DNA from 2 places in the Exiguobacterium sp. TDN 0502 genome. Region 1 is predicted to be linked to the other one. Evidence: predicted binding sites of a transcription regulator. Region 1 holds the regulator's gene; the other holds the start of a gene.

Region 1 (4,343 bases):
AATCAATTCACTTACAAAGTTGCTCATGCAAAAACCCTCCCTTTGGATTAAAGCAGATAATGGCCTTTCCCCTTTAAACTACTCCGAATTGAGAACGTTTTCAATACATATAATTGAAATATAGGAATGGAAATTTTTTATTTTGATGTTTAAAAATACGTAAAAGTGGATAAGAAAAAACCTCTTCCTACCTACTGTGAGGAAAAAGAGGTGTCAGCGGCGACGCTTTTTTCGTTTTTTAGGACGAAACCAGCTACTGGAATAATCTAGTAGGATATGAATCGTGCTTGCTACCATGATCCCGACGATAAAAGCGGGTAAGGAAGCGAACCAGGTGTCAATCGTGTCAGCATCTAAAACCTGAAAATATAGGCTGAGAAACAGCAAAGGAATCAGAATCGCGGCACTGTAGAGAAGCCGGATGACATCCCCGATGATCAATCCGTGTGACCAGATCGAGCGGTGGGGCATGATTTTGACATAAGGCATCCATAAGACTCGAAATGGTCCGAAGCGATAGTAGGGTTCCGACTTTAAATCGAGGTCGGGTGACAACCAAAGAGTGCCGACAGCAATCCCGATGGCAGTCGGTAACCAGTCCGTTTGCTGTGTTGCGACCGAATACGCAACGTAACCCGTCAGTGCAACGGTGTTGACGGTATCATGTACATTTCCTGAAGGCATGAAAAAAGACCAGTCGTAAACTGGTCCCTCCGTCAATGAATCGTCCGATACACGCCGATTACCTTACCAAGAATCGAGACATTATCGAAATACATCGGATCCATCGAGTCGTTTTCTGGCTGTAGACGTACCTGTTGATCTTCTAAGAAGAACCGTTTCACCGTCGCTTCGCTATCTTCGGTCATAGCCACGACGATTTCTCCGTTTTCTGCTGTGTTTTGTTGGCGCACGATGACACGATCGCCGTCAAGAATACCTGCGTTAATCATGGATTCACCATCAATCGTCAACATGAAGACCGTTTCATTCCCTACATAATGTGCAGGAAGCGGGAACTGTTCTTCGATATTTTCGATTGCTGTAATCGGAAGACCGGCTGTGACTTTCCCGATGACGGGAACATGGACGATAGCTTCCGTGATTTCTTCAGGCTTATCAAGCAATATCTCAATCGCACGTGGTTTCGTCGGGTCACGGCGAATCATTCCCCGTTTCTCGAGTCGATCCAAATGACCGTGTACCGTCGAGCTAGACGCGAGTCCGACTGCTTCTCCGATTTCACGAACTGATGGTGGATACCCCTTCAGTTTCACTTCAGAGACGATGTAGTCGAGAATCTCTTGTTGGCGCTTAGACATTTTCCGCATACGAATTGCCACCTCTTTCTGGATTGAAGTTTGAAATGTAAGAATATATGTTTCTAAATTCACTATAACATAGAACGAATGAGCGTACAAACAATTGTTCGACATTTTTGTGTTGACCGAACACGGGTTCTGTGTTTATTATGAGTTATGCGAACAATTGTTCCGCGAACATTTATTCTAACTCATTCATTTCATATCTGGAGGGATTCATGATGATTCATACGATTCGTACTCATGCTTTTTCAATTCTCTTCTATGCTTTAAGTATTGCCTTCGTGATCTTTTTACTCACGCCGCGTCCGGATGAAAAAGTGGCACAGCTGATGACAGCGTCCGTAACGGTTGACGAGAACGCTACAGTCGAACAAATTGCTGAAGTTTACAACGACGGTTCGATGTCTGATGAAGAATACGTCAATTGGTTGATCAAAAATAATGATGTCGAGACAAAACATGTCATCTCAAAAAGCAAAATCGTTGTACCAATCGCACAACAATGACAAAATGGAAAAGTTGTGAAAGAACGAACAGGGATGTGAGGTACGATGAAGGTCGTGATTTATTGTCGGGTGTCGACCGACAAAGAAGCACAAGATAGTTCAATCGAACGCCAACGGATGGAACTTTCAAAAGTTGCGTCGCATAAAGGATTTGATGTCGTAGAGATCGTCTCTGAAAAAGAGAGTGGATACGATGTTGATCGTGAAGGGATGTTAACGGTACTTGATTACGTGACACGTGACGCGGTCGATGCGGTCCTCGTGACGGATGATACCCGAATCGGGCGAGGAAATGCGAAAATTGCCATTTTGCATACGTTTAAAAAACATGGTGTCCGCTTGATGACGCTTGATTCCGATGGTGAATATCAGCTTGCGGATGCGGAAGCGATGGTCCTTGAGATCGTCTCACTCGTGGAAGAATACCAGCGGAAACTGCATAACGCAAAAATCGCGCGTGGTATGCGACGGGCGGTCGAACAGGGATTTCGGCCGGAACGTAATCTCAACCGGCAAGGGGAGAATGCCGGACGGAGCCGAAAGGATGTTCCGATTGAAGAAATCGTTCGTCTTCGTGAACTTGGATTGACGTTTTCTGATATTGCGATCACGCTGCGGGGAATGGGGCACGATATTTCAAAAGCCACCGTCAATCGACGTTACCTTGAATACCGTGAACTATCACCTACATCTGATTAAGAGCAAGTGACCCGTCTGCTGACGCGGTTAACTTGCTTTTTTTAGTAGGCTCTTTTACAGTAAGGATACAATTGAACAACTCAAGTTTTGAGTCATAGAGAAAGAGGGATTCCATGTTATCACAAGAACAGTTAGATCGAATCAATGCACTAGCGAATAAATCAAAAGTCGAGCCATTGTCCGAAGCGGAAACAGCGGAGCAAAAAGAATTACGTGCTGCGTATCTTGAAGCATTCCGAGGATCGTTCAAAAACCAACTCATGGGCATGAAGATCGTCGATGAAGAGGGAACGGACGTGACACCAGAGAAGTTAAAACAAGCACAAGAAGAAGAACGGAACAAACAATAATCATTTGTTTCTTCTATAGAAGAAAGAGGTCTCACGTCAGGTTGACCTCTTTTTTTTATTGGAGCGGTTAGAAGAGGAGACATTGTGCGATAGCAATACGTCTTAATAGGGACCTTTCATCGATTCAGACATCCTGTATAAGTCGGTGGAACGGCTATAGATAGCGCATTCATTTTAATGTGACATACTATTTAGAAAAGTTGTATCACATTTGAGAGTATGCTAAAATGAGTAGGAATTTGTGAAAAAGAGAGAGGATGATTGTTTTGACGAACATGACGACAGTAGAACAATTAGCAATTAATACGATTCGTACCTTATCGATTGATGCCGTACAAAAGGCGAACTCGGGTCACCCAGGTATGCCAATGGGAGCAGCGCCGATGGCATTCTCGCTTTGGGCGGATCATATGAACCACAACCCTAAAAATCCAGAATGGTTCAACCGTGACCGTTTTGTACTTTCAGCCGGACACGGTTCGATGCTTCTCTACTCACTCCTCCACTTATCGGGATATGATCTGTCAATGGAAGATCTAAAATCATTCCGTCAATGGGGATCAAAAACACCAGGTCACCCAGAATACCGCCACACGGCTGGTGTCGATGCAACGACTGGTCCACTTGGTCAAGGGATTGCGATGGCAGTCGGTATGGCGATGGCAGAGCGTCACCTTGAAGCAAAATACAACCGTGACGATCTCAACGTCGTCGATCACTTCACATACGGGATTTGCGGAGACGGGGACTTGATGGAAGGTGTCTCAGCAGAAGCGGCTTCACTCGCAGGTCACCTCGGTCTCGGGAAATTGGTCGTATTGTACGATTCAAACGATATCTCACTTGACGGAGATCTCGATAAATCATTCTCTGAAAACGTCCAGAAGCGCTTCGAAGCGTACAACTGGCAAGTCATTCGCGTAGAAGACGGAACGGATATCGATTCGATTTCGAAAGCAATCGCGGCGGCACAAGCTGAGACGACAAAACCGACATTGATTGAAGTCAAGACCGTCATCGGCTTCGGTTCACCGAACAAATCAGGGAAGTCGGCTTCTCACGGGGCACCACTCGGTGAAGCGGAAATCAAATTGACGAAAGCGAGCTACGTATGGGATCACGAAGAGTTCTACGTCCCGGAAGAAGTCAAATCATTGTTTGACGAGCGCATCGTGCAACGTGGTGCTTCTGCAGAAGACGCTTGGAACGAGACAATGAAACAATATGAAGCAGCTCACCCAGAATTGCATGCGGAACTCGTTCGCGCGATTGCAAACGAATTGCCAAACAACTGGGAAGCTGACCTTCCGACGTACGACTTGTCGTCGAAAAAAGCGACACGTCAAACGAGTGGTGAAGTCTTGAACGGTCTTGCGAAGAATGTTCCGACATTATTCGGTGGTTCGGCTGACCTTGCAGGATCAAACAACACGATGCTCAAAGGCGAAGCAGACTTCGACATC
Region 2 (4,343 bases), on a different contig from region 1:
GAGGGGAAGGCGATGGAACACCACACGTATTATGAAGCACTTGTTCGCCGGGACGCGACGTATGAAGGGACGTTTTTCGTCGGCGTCAAGACGACCGGCATCTTTTGCCGTCCGACGTGCCCAGCGCGAAAACCAAAAGCAGAGAATTGTGAGTTTTTCGAGACGGCGCAAGAGGCATTACTTGCCTCTTATCGACCGTGCCGTCGTTGTCATCCGCTTGCTTATCCCGGGGATCATGGTACGATTCAGCGCTTGATCGAAGCGGTCGAGGCAGAACCAGACAAACGGTTCAAGGAAGCCGACTTTCGAGCACTTGGTCTCGACGAATCAACGGCACGCCGTCAGTTCAAGAAGCGTTTCGGGATGACGTTCGTCGCCTATGCTCGGGCACGACGGATGGGGCTTGCGATGAAGGAGATCCGGACCGGTAAGCCGATCATCGAAGGACAGTTAGCTGGAGGTTATGAATCGAGTAGTGGTTTTCGTGAGGCGTCAGCACGGATTCTCGGACAGGCACCGTCGCGCTTTGACGGACAAGTCTTACGTGCGAAATGGCTTGATACACCACTCGGGTCGATGCTAGCGATTGCTGACGATCAACTCTTACATCTGCTCGAGTTCGTCGACCGACGCGGACTCGAACGGGAAATCGAACGGATGCGGCTGAAGGCGCGTGCCGTCATCGTGCCCGGGGAGTCACCGGTCTTTGAACAGATTGAAGCGGAGCTCCGTCGTTACTTCAAAGGAGAGCCGGTATCGTTTCAGACGCCACTAATGCGATACGGGACACCATTTCAACGTCGCGTCTGGGAAGAACTCGAGCGGATTCCGAGTGGAGAGACGATCTCGTACCAAGAGCTGGCGATCCGGATCGGTCAGCCGACTGCCGTTCGCGCCGTCGCACGAGCGAATGGAGCGAACCAACTGGCAATCGTCATTCCGTGCCACCGGGTCATTCGGACGAATGGCGATTTAGGTGGATACGCGGGTGGACTCGCACGCAAGGAAACATTGCTCAAACTGGAGCGCACACAGAGGGGACTGGATGAAGGATGAGTTTGATTAAAGATGTGTTTTCACCGAGTTGGCTCGACCGCTTAGGAGCAGCGGTCGACGTACCGGATTTTCGAAGGCGAGTCGAGCAGAGGGACTGGGAAGAACTCGCGTTTAAGCAACGTGTCCGTCGTGTGGCTGAGACACTCGAGACAATCTTGCCGCCGTTTCCGGACGCAGCGGGAGAACTAGAGCGGCTCGCACCGAAGTTTACCGGGCTACCGGGAATTGTTTTTCCAGAGTATGTCGAACGGACGGCAGACCTTGCTGATTGGACGCTTGCGTTAGCGACACTTGCCAAGTTGACGCCGCATTCGACGTCGGAGTTCGCCGTTCGCCGCTTTTTACTTGCTGATCAAGAACGTTATCTCGAGCAGGCGCTCCAATGGACAAGATCAGACGATGAACACGTCCGTCGTTTAGCGTCCGAAGGGACACGACCGCGTTTACCATGGGGACAAGCGATTCCGCGTCTGATTGCTGATCCGCGTCCAGCATTACCGATTCTTGACGCCTTACTACAGGATCCGTCACTCTACGTCCGAAAAAGTGTCGCCAATCATTTGAACGATATTTCAAAGACACATCCGGAATACTTGATCGAGCGAATCGAACGTCACTTAGGAACAGATTCGAACACGGACTGGATTTTACGCCATGCTTCGCGGACGTTACTGAAGCGCGGAAATCCAGAAGTGTTGCAGTTGTTCGGACACGTCACGCAAGGTGAGGTAGAGGTGACGGATTTAGTCGTCTCACCGGTGACGATTGGTCAAGAGCTACAGTTTTCGTTTCAAGTGCATAGTTCCGTTGAGCAACGTCTGCGTCTTGAATATGCGATCGATTACGTCAAACAACGCGGAACGAGTCGGAAGGTGTTTCAACTGCGGGAGCGGGAAGTTAAAGGTGTCCTGCACATTGAACGACGCCAATCATTTCGGAACATGACGACACGTGTCCATTATCCGGGAACACATACACTGACGATTTTGATTAACGGAGAGGCTTACGCGACAGCAACGTTTGAGGTCGAGGAGGGGAGCTGAATGCAAGGACGACATCCGGATTTTACGACGTCACGGCTGTTGGTCGAAGCAATGGATGAAGCATCGGGTTGTAAGTGGACGCTGCATGCGTTGCGTGAAAAAACGATCGTCGGAACGATTACCTTTACATGGAATGGATCGATCGGAACCTTACGTTATACAACGACGGATGAGGACGATCAGCACGGATACATCACAGAAGCACTGACATCGATTCTATCGTATCTCGCGCGGACGTTATTACTGACGCGTGTCTACGGCGAAGCAGGCAGTGAGACGGTCTGGCGTCGAAACGGATTTCAGTTGCAGGCGAATCGATCTGCACGCGAACTCCATCACTAAAGCCCCGCCTGCTTGAGCAGGACGGGGCTTTAGTGATTAGACCGTTGTTTTAGACCAGTTGAAATGGTCGCAAATCGCTTCAGCGCTTTCACGTGCACTTAATTGTTCCGTATCGAGGAAGAGGTAGTTGACGTCCGGTAGTTCGCCCGGCAGCGAACGTGTCCGGTATCCGTCTGCCGTCTCGCGTAAGTCTTGTTCAGAAGCAGCGAGATCACGTTTCGTTACTTTATGCGTCAATCGGTTTTCGGTCGTGTTCCGGTGCAGGCGGGTTGCGACCGGCGCATCCAGTTCAACGATATAGACGTCGGCACCTGCTTGTTCGAATAATTCGACTGTCTCTTCAATGAACTCGAGACCGCCGCCGTCGACACCGAATAGACAGAGAAATGTAAACAGGACACCTTCGAGGGAGCTGTTCGCCATTTCTTTGAACATCTCGCGCCGAATCGTATCCTTTAAGCGGTGATGTGCAGGTTCGGAGAAATCAAAATAAGGCAATAACAGATCGATCGTCTGGTGGTTATGAAAAACTTTCATCTCCGTCAACCGTTCGATTTCCTGACCAATCGTCATCTTTCCGACCGCTTGCGGACCAAGTAACAAGACAAATTTCATGAGTAGGCCTCATTTCCTTTTTCTGCTAAGAATAGCACATTCCGATGAGCGACATCACTAGAACGTTTGTTCGTAATTTGATATAATTCAAATATGAAGTCCCGTCGTGTCCTTGTCTGAAGGAGGACAACCATGCAAGAACAATGGAAAGCCGTCATCGGCTATGTAGGTATATATGAAGTCTCATCGCTTGGTCGCATAAGATCGCTCGACCGGACGATCGTGACGTGTCGCGGCGTCCGGCAACGTCGAAAAGGTGTCCTGCTCCGTCCACGGCTCAATCGGGAAGGGTATCGCAAAGTCACGCTCTATCAACGTGGTCGAGGAGAACGGATACAGGTCGGTCTACTCGTTGCGCAAGCCTTTCTGACGACAGACGTCACGGAAGCGCGACTCGTCAGGCGCAACGGCAAACGGGCTGACGATCAGTTGTCGAATTTAGAAATTCTGCCTTCAATCGATCAGCAGTATAACGAACTACTGGGTGAGTTCGATCTCTTGTTAGGTCAACATGTGACGCTGTCGCCATTTCAGATTCGAACGATTCGCGCGCAGTATGAAAAAGGGAAGACGATTCGTCAATTGGCAGAGCAGTATCAGGTGACGGAAAACCGGATCCGCAACATCATCGATAAGAAGGAAGCACGTTATATCGGCTGAGAACAGAGGAAAGGAGCGCTTACCAGAGATGGGAGGCGCTCCTTTTGTTAAGATGGCGATTCACTCGAGCGAACGGTCTGTTGCAACGAACTGATGCGAGACTCGAGTACGGCGCTATGTGTCTTCAGTTCTGTTTGCTGAATGACGTGGTGTTGCATCTGTTCCCCGAGCACCTGGCTGTAAGACGAGAGTTCTGACATCAACTGCTGAACCGACTGTAGATGTTCCTGCATGCTCAATTGGACGTCTGCGACGATCTGACGCTGGTGTTCGACAGTACCCAGTGTCGTTTCGATCGTCGTCGCTTCAGTCAGCATCTGTTTCAAGTGCCCTGTTGCCGTCATGAGCTGTTGCGATGTTGAGAGAAAACGTTCCGTCATCTGCGAGAGGGCTTGTTCAACTTGATCGAGTCCTGTCGTCCAGGTCTGATTGACCTGCCGGATATGATCTGTACTCGTTCGGATATCGATTGCGAGTTTTTCGACTTCCTTAGCGACGACCGTGAAGCCACGACCGGCTTCTCCGGCACGCGTTGCCTCGATCAGCGCGTTCAGCGACAAGCGGCGTGTCTCTTCAGCAACGCGCTGGATGTGCGAAATTGAGGTTTCCATCTGTTGCTGTAGATGT

What was found. The regulator LexA, encoded in region 1, represses DNA repair genes until DNA is damaged. The targets are predictions, from matches to a motif close to CGAACATATGTTCG.
Region 2: a site for LexA is predicted at 3,116-3,129, ahead of ACRPK8_RS10395 (NUMOD4 domain-containing protein). Genes of this name have one in related genera too.

Annotation. Positions count from the first base shown of each region.
Region 1 is NZ_JBOZGJ010000004.1:20,713-25,055, forward strand. Features, by position in the region: gene ACRPK8_RS05900 (MIP/aquaporin family protein) at 1-27, opposite strand, end outside; gene ACRPK8_RS05905 (metal-binding protein) at 214-684, opposite strand; gene lexA (transcriptional repressor LexA) at 717-1,331, opposite strand; gene yneA (cell division suppressor protein YneA) at 1,544-1,831, shown strand; gene ACRPK8_RS05920 (YneB family resolvase-like protein) at 1,877-2,530, shown strand; gene ACRPK8_RS05925 (DUF896 domain-containing protein) at 2,644-2,880, shown strand; gene tkt (transketolase) at 3,156-4,343, shown strand, end outside.
Region 2 is NZ_JBOZGJ010000008.1:150,561-154,903, reverse strand. Features, by position in the region: gene ACRPK8_RS10415 (bifunctional transcriptional activator/DNA repair enzyme AdaA) at 13-1,056, shown strand; gene ACRPK8_RS10410 (DNA alkylation repair protein) at 1,053-2,099, shown strand; gene ACRPK8_RS10405 (GNAT family N-acetyltransferase) at 2,100-2,441, shown strand; gene ACRPK8_RS10400 (shikimate kinase) at 2,478-3,056, opposite strand; gene ACRPK8_RS10395 (NUMOD4 domain-containing protein) at 3,189-3,716, shown strand; gene ACRPK8_RS10390 (methyl-accepting chemotaxis protein) at 3,764-4,343, opposite strand, start outside.